One region of the Pseudomonas sp. Pf153 genome, then DNA from elsewhere that is predicted to be linked to it. Evidence: predicted binding sites of a transcription regulator. Region 1 holds the regulator's gene; each other region holds the start of a gene.
The links. Region 1 encodes FliA, which starts transcription of late flagellar genes. Its sites were predicted from a motif close to CTAAAGTTTNNNNNNNNNNNGCCGNTAA; they were not measured.
Positions count from the first base shown of each region.

Region 2: AD666_RS10475 (methyl-accepting chemotaxis protein) is a predicted target of FliA. The motif match lies at 2,509-2,536, and genes of this name have one in related genera.
Region 3: AD666_RS10865 (methyl-accepting chemotaxis protein) is a predicted target of FliA. The motif match lies at 2,611-2,638, and genes of this name have one in related genera.

Region 1 covers NZ_LHVL01000025.1:697,520-701,931, reverse strand. Annotated here, with positions in the region: gene AD666_RS18335 (chemotaxis protein CheA) at 1-288, opposite strand, end outside; gene AD666_RS18330 (protein phosphatase CheZ) at 319-1,107, opposite strand; gene AD666_RS18325 (chemotaxis response regulator CheY) at 1,126-1,497, opposite strand; gene fliA (RNA polymerase sigma factor FliA) at 1,661-2,404, opposite strand; gene fleN (flagellar synthesis regulator FleN) at 2,401-3,231, opposite strand; gene flhF (flagellar biosynthesis protein FlhF) at 3,348-4,412, opposite strand, start outside.
Region 2 covers NZ_LHVL01000014.1:310-4,721, reverse strand. Annotated here, with positions in the region: gene AD666_RS10485 (AraC family transcriptional regulator) at 1-109, shown strand, start outside; gene AD666_RS10480 (TonB-dependent siderophore receptor) at 241-2,361, opposite strand; gene AD666_RS10475 (methyl-accepting chemotaxis protein) at 2,575-4,371, shown strand.
Region 3 covers NZ_LHVL01000014.1:98,408-102,819, forward strand. Annotated here, with positions in the region: gene AD666_RS10855 (AAA family ATPase) at 1-121, opposite strand, end outside; gene pnuC (nicotinamide riboside transporter PnuC) at 118-681, opposite strand; gene AD666_RS10865 (methyl-accepting chemotaxis protein) at 882-2,516, opposite strand; gene AD666_RS10870 (undecaprenyl-diphosphate phosphatase) at 2,754-3,584, shown strand; gene AD666_RS10875 (DUF1294 domain-containing protein) at 3,581-4,009, shown strand; gene AD666_RS10880 (MmcQ/YjbR family DNA-binding protein) at 4,011-4,364, opposite strand; gene AD666_RS10885 (LysR substrate-binding domain-containing protein) at 4,361-4,412, opposite strand, start outside.

The sequences.
Region 1 (4,412 bases):
CAGCGCTTCAAGCACCACGTCCATCAACTCCGAGTCAACGCGACGCTCCCCCTTGCGCAGGATGTCGAACACGTTCTCGGCAATGTGACAGCACTCCACCAGCTCGTTGAGCTGGAGGAAGCCGGCGCCTCCTTTTACAGTGTGGAAACCGCGAAAAATTGCATTGAGCAGATCCGCATCATCGGGACGGCTTTCCAGCTCGACCAATTGTTCGGACAGTTGCTCTAGAATCTCGCCGGCCTCAACCAGGAAATCCTGAAGGATCTCTTCATCGGCGCCGAAGCTCATCAAGGGGTGCTCCTAAAACAGGGCTAAAACTCAGAATCCAAGGCTGGACAGCAAATCGTCCACATCGTCCTGACCGGACACAACGTCTTCTCTTTTATCGGCATGAATCTGCGGACCTTCACCCTGAGAGAGATGTTTTTGTGGATCTTTTTCAGCGAGCATCGCCGCACGGTCATGTTCGATGCCCGCAAAGCGGTCCACCTGACTGGCCATGAGCACGAGTTTGAGCAGATTGCTTTCGACTTCGGTGACCAGTTGGGTCACGCGCTTGATCACCTGACCGGTCAGGTCCTGATAGTCCTGGGCCAGCAAGATGTCATTGAGGTTGTTCGCCACGGCGCGGTTTTCGGTGCTGCTGCGCGTCAGAAAACCGTCGACGCGACGGGCCAGCTCGCGAAACTCTTCCGCTCCGACTTCACGCCGCATGAACCGGCCCCAATCGGTGCTCAAGGCCTGGGCTTCGTCGCTCAGGCCGTTGACCAGGGGCGTTGCGCTTTCCACCAGGTCCATGGTGCGGTTGGCCGCGGCCTCGGTCAGCTTGACCACATAGGACAGACGCTCGGTCGCATCAGTGATCTGCGAGACTTCCTCGGCCTGCGGCGTGTTCGGGTCGATCTGGAAATTGACGATCGCGCTGTGCAGTTCACGGGTGAGCTTGCCGACTTCCTGATACAGACCACGATCTCGGGTCTGATTGAGCTCGTGGATCATCTGGACTGCATCGCCGAAGCGGCCTTTTTCAAGGTTCTCGACCAGTTCGTGGGCATGTTTTTTCAGGGTCGATTCGAAATCGCCCATTGAAGATTCGTTATGCTCCATAGCTCCCCCGTGGCGCCATTAACCGATGCGTTCGAAGATTTTTTCGATCTTCTCTTTCAACGCCTGGGCCGTGAAGGGTTTGACCACATAGCCGTTCACACCGGCCTGGGCCGCTTCGATGATCTGCTCGCGCTTGGCTTCGGCGGTGACCATCAGCACGGGAAGGTGCTTGAGTTTTTCATCGGCGCGCACGTGACGCAGCAAGTCGATACCGGTCATGCCGGGCATGTTCCAGTCTGTTACCAGAAAGTCGATACTCCCGCTGTTGAGGACCGGGATGGCAGTGGTGCCATCGTCCGCCTCGACCGTGTTGGTGAACCCAAGGTCACGCAACAGGTTTTTTATGATCCGCCGCATCGTTGAAAAATCGTCAACGATGAGGATTTTCATGTTCTTGTCCAATTCGACCTCCAAGCAGTCTTAAACGTGTCCAGCACCTGAACGCGCCATTTCAATCAATCCGGCACAACACTCGACAACGGTCCGGAACACACCGTACGGCGACTGACGCGGCTTGCCTCGCCAACCTCGCCCAATGCGTTCCTGCCGCCTGTCAGCGCGCTCGCCACTCCCCCAAACGCCCCCGTAAACGGGCCGCGCACTGGCTGTGTAACTGGCTGACCCGCGATTCGCTGACTCCCAGGACTTCACCGATTTCCTTGAGGTTCAGCTCCTCGTCGTAGTACAGCGCCAAGACCAGTCGCTCGCGCTCCGGCAAATTGGCAATCGCATCCGCCAACGCACTCTGGAAGCGTTCATCTTCCAGGTCACGCGACGGTTCCATGTAGGTACTTGGGCCATCCTCATGCAGCCCTTCGTGTTCGCCGTCCTGCAACAGGTCGTCGAAACTGAACAGGCGGCTGCCCAGGGTATCGTTCAAAATCCCGTAATAATCGTCGAGACTCAACTGGAGTTCGGCCGCAACCTCGTGATCTTTAGCGTCACGCCCGGTTTTAGATTCAATGGCGCGAATCGCGTCACTGACCATGCGGGTATTGCGGTGGACCGAACGCGGTGCCCAATCGCCCTTGCGGACCTCATCGAGCATCGCCCCACGGATACGGATACCCGCGTAGGTCTCGAAACTGGCGCCCTTGCTAGCGTCGTATTTGTTCGCCACTTCGAGCAGGCCGATCATGCCGGCCTGGATCAGATCCTCGACCTGGACACTGGCTGGCAGACGCGCCAGCAAGTGATAGGCAATACGCTTGACCAGGGGCGCGTAACGCTCCACCAGCTCGTATTGGGCGTCCCGTGCCGATTTCTTGTAGAGATGGTTGTAACCGCTGGCTGTCATAACACGGGCCCTGCTGTTTGTTGCACAAGACGCTCGACGAAAAATTCCAGATGCCCGCGTGGGTTTGCCGGTAGCGGCCAGGTATCGACCTTCTGGGCGATTGCCTTGAACGCCAGCGCGCATTTGGAACGTGGAAAGGCTTCATAGACGGCACGTTGCTTCTGGACGGCCTTGCGTACGCTTTCGTCGTAAGGCACGGCGCCCACGTATTGCAGCGCAACATCCAGGAAGCGATCCGTGACCTTGGTCAACTTGGCGAACAGGTTGCGTCCCTCCTGGGGGCTCTGGGCCATGTTGGCCAGGACGCGGAAGCGGTTCATGCCGTAGTCGCGGTTCAGCAGCTTGATCAGGGCATAGGCGTCGGTGATGGACGTCGGCTCGTCGCAGACCACCAGCAACACCTCCTGGGCTGCGCGCACAAAGCTGACGACCGAGTCACCGATGCCGGCCGCGGTATCGATCACCAGCACATCGAGGTTGTCACCGATGTCGCTGAACGCCTGGATCAGGCCCGCGTGCTGCGCCGGAGTCAGATGAACCATGCTCTGGGTGCCAGAGGCGGCCGGCACGATGCGAATCCCGCCAGGGCCTTGCAGCAGCACGTCACGCAGCTCGCAACGACCTTCGATGACGTCCGCCAGGGTGCGCTTGGGTGTGAGCCCCAGCAGCACGTCGACGTTCGCCAGGCCCAGGTCGGCGTCCAGCAGCATGACCCGTCGGCCAAGCTCTGCCAGAGCCAGGGACAAGTTCACTGACACGTTAGTCTTGCCGACGCCACCTTTGCCGCCGGTCACCGCGATCACCTGTACGGGATGCATGCTGCCCATGTTCGTTCTTTACCTTGTCTTACTTAGACGGAGGCCACATTACTGGCTGCGCGTTCACATTGAACATTGCATGGCAGACCATCGATGTAGGTACAAAAAAAATATTCATGATTACCTCAGCCAACCTGCTTGGTCGGGCTGTGGTAGATATCAGCGAACATGTCAGCCATGGCTTCTTCGCTGGGTTCGTCCTGCATTTGCACACTCACTGCACGGCTGACCAGTTGATGGCGACGCGGCAGATGCAAATCATCCGGGATCCGCGGCCCATCGGTCAGGTACGCCACCGGCAGATCGTGACCGATCGCCAGGCTCAATACCTCGCCCAGGCTTGCCGTTTCGTCCAGCTTGGTCAGGATGCAACCGGCCAGACCACAGCGCTTGTAGCTGTGATAAGCGGCCGTTAGAACCTGTTTCTGGCTGGTGGTTGCCAACACGAGATAATTTTTTGACCGTATACCGCGACCGGCCAGGCTTTCAAGCTGCATACGCAGGGCCGGATCGCTGGCTTGCAGGCCGGCGGTATCGATCAGCACGACGCGCTTGCGCAGCAGGGGTTCCAGCGCCTGGGCCAGGGATTGGCCCGGGTCCACGTGGGTCACCGACACATTGAGAATCCGACCCAGGGTCTTGAGCTGTTCCTGGGCGCCGATGCGGAAACTGTCCATGCTGACCAGGGCAATGCTCTGGGCACCGTACTTGAGTACATAACGGGCGGCGAGCTTGGCCAGGGTGGTGGTCTTGCCCATGCCGGCCGGGCCGACCATCGCAATCACCCCGCCCTCTTCCAGCGGCTCGACTTCCGGCGTGGCGATCATCCGTGCCAGGTGCGCCAGCAGCATGCGCCAGGCCTGGCGAGGCTCCTCGATGTCATTGATCAGCGCCAGCAGGTCGCGAGCCAACGGGCCGGACAGGCCGATGCGTTGCAGGCGACGCCACAGGTTGGCCTGGGCCGGACGGCTACCTTGCAACTGATTCCAGGCCAGGGAGCCGAGCTGGACTTCCATCAACTCGCGCAGGCTGTTGAGTTCGAAGCGCATCGAGTCCAGGGCCCGCGGATCGAGACCGGGGGCTGGCGCGGCCGGTGCCGGAGCCGGACGACGCGGCTCGGCCGGGGTCGGCTCGATCAGTGGCTCGGCAGCGGTCAAGGGCAGGCCGGCGGTCAACGGCTGGCCGGCGAA
Region 2 (4,412 bases), on a different contig from region 1:
TGCGCAGGCGGCCTATCAGGTCGGCTACAAGTTTCCGAATAATTTCAGTGCGGCATTTACCCGGTTCTTCGGCAAATCGCCGAAAACGGTATTCGGCAAGCGTCGCTGACATTGCGCGGGCGCCTGGGTGATTCCGGGCGTCAAACCTGATCTGCCGTCTTGGGGTCGCCCAGGCTCAAGGCTGAACCGATGGAAAAAAATGCCCGGATCCAAGGTCCGGGCATTTTTTATTGAGCGCGATCAGAACGTCACGCTGGCACTCAGCCGTGCGGTACGCGGCTCCCCTACCGCGACCTGCAACTCGCTGCCGGTGGAGGACGGGTAGTATTGCTTGTCGAACAGGTTATCCACGTTCAACTGCAGCGAGGTCTTGTAGCCCAAGACCGGCGACTCCCAGCGCAGGAAGGCGTCGGCCACGGTGTAGCTGCTGAGCCAGAAACTGTTGTCGTTGTTGGCGGCGCGCTCACCGACGTAACGCGCACCGGCACCGGCGTGCCAGGCGCCGAATTCGGCTGGAATGTTCAGGTGGTGAGTGAGGTACAGGCTCGCGGTGTGTTTAGGAGCGTCGGGTAGGCGATGACCCTCGTCGTCCGGATCGTCGAGGATTTCAGTGTGGGTGTAGGCGTAAGTACCGATCAAGTCCCAACGGTCGGCCAGACGTCCGGTGATGTCGAGCTCTAGCCCCTGGGAACCGACCTTACCGGCGGCTTCGGCTATGGTGTTTTCACCTACAAGAGTACTGGTCACTACATTCTTTTTAACGATATCGAACAGAGCAAGATTGATGTTCAAGCCGGGTAGCGGATCGTACTTGGCGCCAATTTCGTAGCTACGGCCTTCCTCTGGATCGAAAGTATTACCGGCATCATCCACATCATCGTTCGGTTTGAACGAGCGACTGTAGTTACCATACAGCGACAGTTCTTCGGTAGCCTTATAGACCAGCCCCAGGAACGGAACAAAGGCATCGCCATTATCGTCGCGGACATTGACGCGTTTGATCATGCCTTGGTTGGCGTATTGATCGTAATGCTGGTAACGCCCTCCAAAGACCAGGATCCAGCGGTCATCCAGATGCCAGTTGTCCTTTAAGTACATCGAGCTGGAGGTCAGCTTGTTGCTCAAGTTACTTTGCGGCTCATTTACCCGGCTTGGCTCCCCTAGACCACCGTAAACCGGTGCCGCAGGGTCGAAGCCTGATTGATAAGCTCCGCGATAGGTTTTGCCACGAAATTGATCGGACACCTGATTATCGACACCAATCAACAGGTCATGACGCTGGCCAAACAGTTCCTGCTTACCCATGAAATCCCAACTGGCGTAGCGGGTTTCATCGTCATAGTGCGCGCCGTTGGCGGCACGCTGGAAAACTCCGTTCGACAGCCGCGGCTGCGCAATCGAAAGACTGTACCGGTCATTGTTCCACCCGTAGGTCACACGAGTTTTCCACGCTTCACTTAATTCATACTCGAACCGGGCGGTGGCCGTCTCACGAATTCCCACACTCTTGGCCCACGGCTCATCGAGGCGCTTGTCGTAGTCAATGTCAGCTGGATGCCCATCAATGAATATCGTTCCACGATCAAACGGATTGGAATATTCGTTGTACTCATAACTCAAATTCAACGAAGCCCGCTCCCCCGTCCAAGCCAGCGAAGGCGCGACCAGCGTGCTCTCGTTGACCCCATAGTTGCGCCAGTAGTCCTCATGCCCACGTTCGGCGATCAAGCGATAGGCCAGGCCGGTGTCCCCCAATGGCCCGGTCGTGTCCAAGGCCATGGTGCCGCCGCCTTCGCTGTAGGCCGAGCCGCTTAACGTGGTGCTTTGTGTGTATTCCGGTTTCTTGCTAATGACGTTGACCAGGCCGCCGGGCTCCAACGCGCCGTACAGCATCGAGGCCGGGCCCTTGAGCACTTCGACCCGTTCGGTGGTGGCGCTGAAGTTGTGTCCCAGGTTCGAGCGCACGCCATCGCGCAGGATCGAGCCGTCGTCGTTGGTGCCAAAACCGCGCTTGACCAGCGAATCCCGCGAGCCGCCCAGGGTGTTGCCCTGGCTGACACCGCTGACGAATTTCATCGCATCGTTCAGCGAGCGCACCTGATAGTCATCCAGGGTCTGCTGGGTGACGACATTGATGGACTGCGCCTCTTCCTTGATCGGTACATCGCTCTTGCTCGCCGTGCTGGCTTGCGATGCCGTGTAACCCTCGTCCTGAGTGATGCGAGTGCCTTGGATATCCGTGGTGGGCAGCTCAAGGGAATCCTGTGCCCACAAGGGGCTGGCGATGAGGCAGCAGGACAGCGTGGGCAGCACACGCTTGAAGAATGCGCTGCGGTTAGCGAGGGGGATGGAACGCTTCAAGAAAGGGCACTCATGGGAGGGACGTTAATGAGAGCGAATATACTTTGAGAATAATTCCCAGTAAATCTTTTCATCAAGCCCATCGCCTACCCAACCCTTTGAAACGGGCCGATTTTTGCAAAGTGATATCAAATAGCCCATCCCCGCCTAAAGCTTTGACGCTTTCGGTCGAATGTATTCCATTAAAAGATTTTTCCGCCCAGGAGCGACGGCATGCAGACGTTAAAGGACTTGTACGAGTCTATCGAAATGCGTTTTTTCGATACCCTCACTAAAAAGCTGTCGAGCCTTTTTCTACTGGTCGTGGTCAGCGGGTTGCTGTATTGGGTCGCCCTCAGCGCCCGTGCGGACATCGTGCTGCAGTTGCGCAACGCCCAATTGGATGCTGCCTTGTTGGGACAGATCGAGGGGCGACTCGACAGCCTGACCCACGCGCTGCTGTTCGGTACGTTACTGACAGCGGGCATGATCAGCTTCATGGTCTGGTACTTCCGCCATCTCATCGTGCGCCCGGTCACCGCCATGACCAAGGCTCTTGAGGAAATCGCCAACGGCGAAGGCGACCTGTCCAAGGACTTGCCCCTGGTGACCCACGACGAAATCCGCGTACTGGCAGGCACGTGCAACCGTTTCCTGGCCAAGCAGCGGGAAATCATCAGCAATGTCCAGGCACTAACCGTGCACATCGCCGTTGAATCGGCGCGTTCGCTCAAGAACATCAGCGATTCCAGCGACAGCGCTACCCACCAGGCGCGCTTCGCCAAGGAAGTGATGGACCAGAGCAACAGTGCCGTGGGCCGGATAGAGGAAGTCTCGCGCCAGACCCAGGGCATCTCCAGCACCACCGCCCAGAACCTGAGCATGGCACGCGATTCCTACGCCGAGTTGCTGGAAGTGACCGGCAACATCAGCGAAATTTCCAGCAGCCTCGGCGAATTCGCCACACTGGTGAGCGCCTTGAACCAGCGCTCCTCCAGCATCAAGTCCATTGTCGGGTTGATCCAGCAGATCTCCGCCCAGACCAACCTTTTGGCGCTCAACGCCGCCATCGAAGCGGCCCGGGCCGGCGAAAGTGGCCGAGGCTTCGCCGTGGTGGCCGACGAGGTGCGGACGCTGGCGCAGAATGTCAGTCGGGCGACGGACGATATTTCCCGCAATATCGACGCCATGCTCGAGGAAGTCAGTTCCACCCACGAGCAGACCACCCAGATCAGCCACAGCGCCCGGGAAACCCAGAAAGTCGTGGAGCGCGCTTCCGGCCATTTCGAAAGCATGATCGGCGACTTCGAATCCACCAACGGCAAGCTGGCCGACATCGCCGAGCATATCCAGCAGTTCGCCGATGCCAACACCGGTATCAACGAGCGGGTCACCCAGATCCACGCCGACAGCCAGTCGATCGATCAGCGCATGCAGCATTCGGCAACGGCCACCCGTGATCTATCGGGCGTCGCCGAACGGGTGCAGGCGCTGTTGGGTCGGTTCGTGCTTGGCCATGGCAAGCTCGACGCGGCCATTACCCGAGCCAGCGAGTGCCGCGACACCCTCCAGGTCCGGTTGCAGGCATTGCTGGATGAAGGGCTCGATTTGTTTGACCAGAATTACCAGTTGATCCCGGGCACCGACCCCAAACAGTACGTGACCCGCTACACCGAGCGCTTTGCCCAGGTCTGCCAGGAAGCGTGCGACACCCTCACCCGCAGCACGCCGGGCGGCAAGGTTTCGTTCATCGTCGATACCAAGGGTTACTGTCCGGTAAACAACAGCTGGGTCTCGAAACCACCCACCGGCGACCGCGCCGTGGACTTGCCGGTATGTCGCAACAAACGGATCTTCAACGACCCCATCGGCCTGCGCGCGGCGGGCAACGTCCAGCGCTTCCTGCTCCAGACCTACCTGCGCGATACCGGGGAAATCATGACCGAGATCGACGTTCCGTTCTTCTTGAGCGGCCGTCACTGGGGCAACTTGCGTGTGGGCTTCGATGCGGCGGTGTTGTTGGCGGAGTGATCTGTCAACTCAACAGCTGCACTGACTGATCCATCGCCATC
Region 3 (4,412 bases), on a different contig from region 1:
TCTGTTCCATGAAGTGACGAACGTACTCATCCACCCGCAAGCCGCCGAAATGTTCCTGCAACTGCTTCGCCAGCCAGCTCTTGCCAGCGGATTCCGGGCCGGTCAGCACCACCACTTTCATGCGCGTAAGGCCGGGTCGGCGCGCCATTCCCGCCAGCCTTGCACGGCCAGCAGGGTGAACAGGGCGTAAAGCGCAGCGGTCAGGTACAAGCCCTTGTAGACGAACAAACCGACGAAAATCACGTCCAGGACAATCCATAGCGGCCAGCATTGCACGCGTTTTTGCGCCATCCACCACTGGGCCACCAGACTGAAGCCGGTGAGTGCCGCATCGAGCCAGGGTTGGGCCGCGTCGGTCCAGTGGGCCATGGCAGCGCCGAGCATGAGGCTGCCCACGGCGCCAATCATCAGCCCAAGCAACACCGAAGGCCCGCCCAGGCGCGTGACCTGTCGCCCGTCATGGTGCTGCCCGGCGCGGGTCCATTGCCACCAGCCATACAGTTGCAGCACGGCATAGACCACTTGCAACAACATGTCCGAGTACAGCTTCACATCGAAGAAGATCCAGATGTACAGCAGCACCATGACCAGGCCGATCGGCCAGCACCAGGGGTTCTGCTTGACGGTCAGCCAGACAGCGATCACGCCGAGGGCTGCGGCAAACAGTTCAAGCCCGGACATGGCGGTTCCTTGGAGGAGTGGAAGAGGGCGGGGATTGTAAACGCTAGGGTGGGGGTAGCTCCAATCTCAATTCTGGCGCGGACCAAGGGCTGACAGGCACTACAAATCTTCTGTGGGAGCGAGCCTGCTCGCGATGACGGTGGTCCAGCATGCATCGATGCCGAATGTTCCGCCGCTATCGCGAGCAGGTGGCGGGTGCCCTAGACCCTGAACTGCTTGAGCAACCCATTCAACTGCTCGCTCAGTTCCTTGAGCCGGACGCTCGCCAGGCTCGACTGCTCCGCCGCAAGGGCGGTGCTGTGGGAGAGGCCGGCGGCCTGGGTGACGTTCTGGTTGATGTCTTCCACCACATGGGCCTGCTGCAGGGTGGCGCTGGCGATGGAAGCGTTGAGGCTGTTGAGGTTGCGCAAGGCCTGGCCGATGGCGTTGAGGCTGGCGCCGGCCAGGCCGGCCTGTTCAATGGTCAGTTGCGAGGCTCGACTGCTGTCGCTGATGACTTTCACCGCGGCTTCGGAATGATTCTGCAGGCGCTCGATCATCGCCTGGATTTCCGCCGTGGACTTCTGCGTGCGTTGGGCCAGTAACCGCACTTCATCGGCCACCACCGCGAAGCCACGACCCTGTTCGCCGGCGCGAGCGGCTTCGATCGCGGCGTTGAGGGCCAGCAGGTTGGTCTGCTCGGCAATGGAGCGGATGACCTCCAGCACGCTGCCGATCTGGGTACTTTCGCTCGCCAGGGTGCGGATCACTTCGACGGCCTGGTCGATAGTCTGCGAGAGACGGTCGATCTGCTGCAGGCTGCCGTCGATGTTGACCTGGCCTTGCTGGGCCTGGGATTCGGCGTCGCGCATTTCGCTAGCGGCATGTTCGGCATTCTTGGCCACGTCCTGCACGCCATAGGTCACTTCGTTGATCGCGGTGGCGACCAGCTCCATCTGTTGCGATTGCTGTTGGCTGCGTTCCTGGGCCTGGGCGGCATCGTTACCCAACTCATTGGACGACTGTCCCAGCGCGCCGGCCGAAGCCTGCAACTGGCTCACGACCTGGCGCAGCTTGGCGGTAAAAGCATTGAAGTGCCGTGCCAATTGCGTGACTTCGTCTTGCCCGTGGGTATCGAGGGTCCGGGTCAGGTCGCTTTCTCCGCTGGCGATATTCGCCATGGCGTTCACCGTTTCCTGCAGCGGCCGCACGATGCTGCGTACGATCAGTGTCAACAGCACGCCCATGATCAACGCGATGACCAGGCCGATCAGCGAAGCCTTGATCAGTTGGGCGCGGAATTCGGCCTGCACGTCATCCACGTAGACGCCTGAGCCGATGATCCAGCCCCAGGGTTCGAACAGTTTGACGTAGGAGGTCTTGCCCACCGGTGCCTCGGCGCCCGGTTTCGGCCAGAGATAATCCACCATCCCGGCGCCCTTGGACTTGGCGATGGAAACCATCTCGTTGAACAGAGCAAAACCGTTCGGGTCGCGGATCGCGGAAAGGTTCTGGCCTTCAAGCTTCGGGTTGGTGGGGTGCATGATCATGACCGGCGTCAGGTCATTGATCCAGAAGTAATCGGTTTCGTTATAGCGCAGGCCCCGCACGGCGTTGAGGGCCTGCTTCTGGGCGGCTTCGCGGGTCAGGGTGCCGGCGGTTTCCAGGCCATGGTAATAGTTCAGCACGCCACTGGCGGTCTGGACCACATGTTGGGTTTTCTGCACCTTGGCCTGGTAAAGGTCGCTGTGGATCTGCTTGAGCATCAACGCGCCCAGCGTGAATACCATCAAGATGGCCACGACGAGGATGAGCCACAAGCGTCGGCTGATCGACACACTGCGCAAGCTATTCATACGCTGTCACTCCGGTTTCTTATTCTTGTCATCCACGCCGACCGTGCTGCTCTTGGCCATTACACGGCGGCGTTATCATGGCTTGTCTGATAGGATCTCGGCCCCGCGGCGCAAAACCTGAGCCTTCCTTTGATTTTTCATTGGTTTTTTTTGAAAGGCCGCAGTTATTGTGCTGCGCTGCATGACACTTGAATATTGATGGGATCTTGCCAGGGCAAGGTCTTTTTTGGGGGAAGAATGGATTTGTGGACTGCCTTTTCGGCACTGATTCTTGGCGTGGTTGAAGGGTTGACGGAGTTTTTGCCGATTTCCAGCACGGGGCACCAGATCGTCGTGGCCGACTTGCTCCAGTTTGGTGGAGAACGGTCCATGGCGTTCAACATCATCATCCAGTTGGGGGCGATCCTGGCGGTGGTCTGGGAGTTCCGGCGCAAGATCTTCGACGTGGTGGTGGGCCTGCCCACCCAACCCGGCGCCCGTCGGTTCACCGCAAACCTGCTGATCGCCTTTTTTCCTGCCGTGGTCCTGGGCGTGCTGCTTTCCGACTTGATCCACCATTACCTCTTCAACCCGATCACGGTTGCCACGGCCTTGGTGGTGGGCGGTTTCGTGATGCTCTGGGCCGAGAAACGCCAGCATCAAGTGCACGTCGAAACAGTCGACGATATGTCCTGGAAGGACGCGTTGAAGGTCGGTCTGGCCCAATGCCTGGCCATGATTCCCGGTACTTCCCGCTCCGGCTCGACCATCATCGGCGGGCTGTTGTTCGGCCTGTCGCGCAAGACCGCGACCGAGTTCTCGTTCTTCCTGGCGATGCCGACGATGGTCGGCGCAGCGGTCTACTCGGGCTACAAGTACCGCGAGCTGTTCGTTCCAGCGGATTTCCCGGTGTTTGCCATCGGCTTCGTTACTGCGTTCATTTTTGCCATGATCGCGGTCAGGGGGCTGCTGCGGTTCATCGCCAGTCACAGCTATGCAGTGTTCGCGTGGTACCGGATCGCATTCGGGCTGTTGATCCTGGCGACCTGGCAGTTCGGTTGGGTCGACTGGACCACCGCGCAGCCATGAGCCGCCCGGCCATCCATAAACCCGCCACGCGTCCCGCTGGGGGCGCCGTGCCGCACCTGCGGCTTAAACTGATCGTGTTGGCGCTGCTGTGCACCTTGCCGCTGTCGGGTTCGCTGTTGCTCCTGCTCCAGGAAGCGTCGTGGCTGCCGCTGGCGGCTTACGGGGGTGTCAGCCTGATGACCTTCCTGCTTTATTGGAATGACAAGCGCAAGGCCCGCGCCGAGGCCTGGCGTACCCCGGAAAACGTTCTGCACGCCATGGAACTGGCGGGCGGCTGGCCCGGTGCGTTGCTGGCCCAGCAGGTATTTCGGCACAAGACCCGCAAGGTGTCGTTCCAAGTGGTGTTCTGGTTCATCGTGCTGCTGCACCAGACCTTCTGGATCGACCAGCTGTTGCTGGGCGGCCGTCTGCTGACGCTGACCTGAGTCAGGGCAGCAGCAGGCCCACTTGCGTGCGCTTGGGCAGCTTGCTGACCACCAACTGGTGGGAGCGTTGCAGCAGGCTGCGCAGTTCCTCGGCGCCCAAGGGGTAGGGCGTGTGCATGATGATCCATTGCGCACGTGCCAGGTACGGGGCCGGGTGTATCCCTGGCCGGTCGCAATGCCCGAGGAACAAATCCTTGTCGACCTTGAACGCCAGGGAGTCGCTGCGCAGGCCCTGCAAGGCGAACATCTTGTTTCCGGCGATGGAAAACACCCGTACGCCGCCCCATTTGTAATCTTCCCGGGCGCCGGGCAAGCCCAGGCAGAACCGTGCGACGTCCTCTTCGCTCAAACTCATAGTGTCCTGTCTCCGCAACGGTTGAACGCTTCCACGAGGTGGTCGATC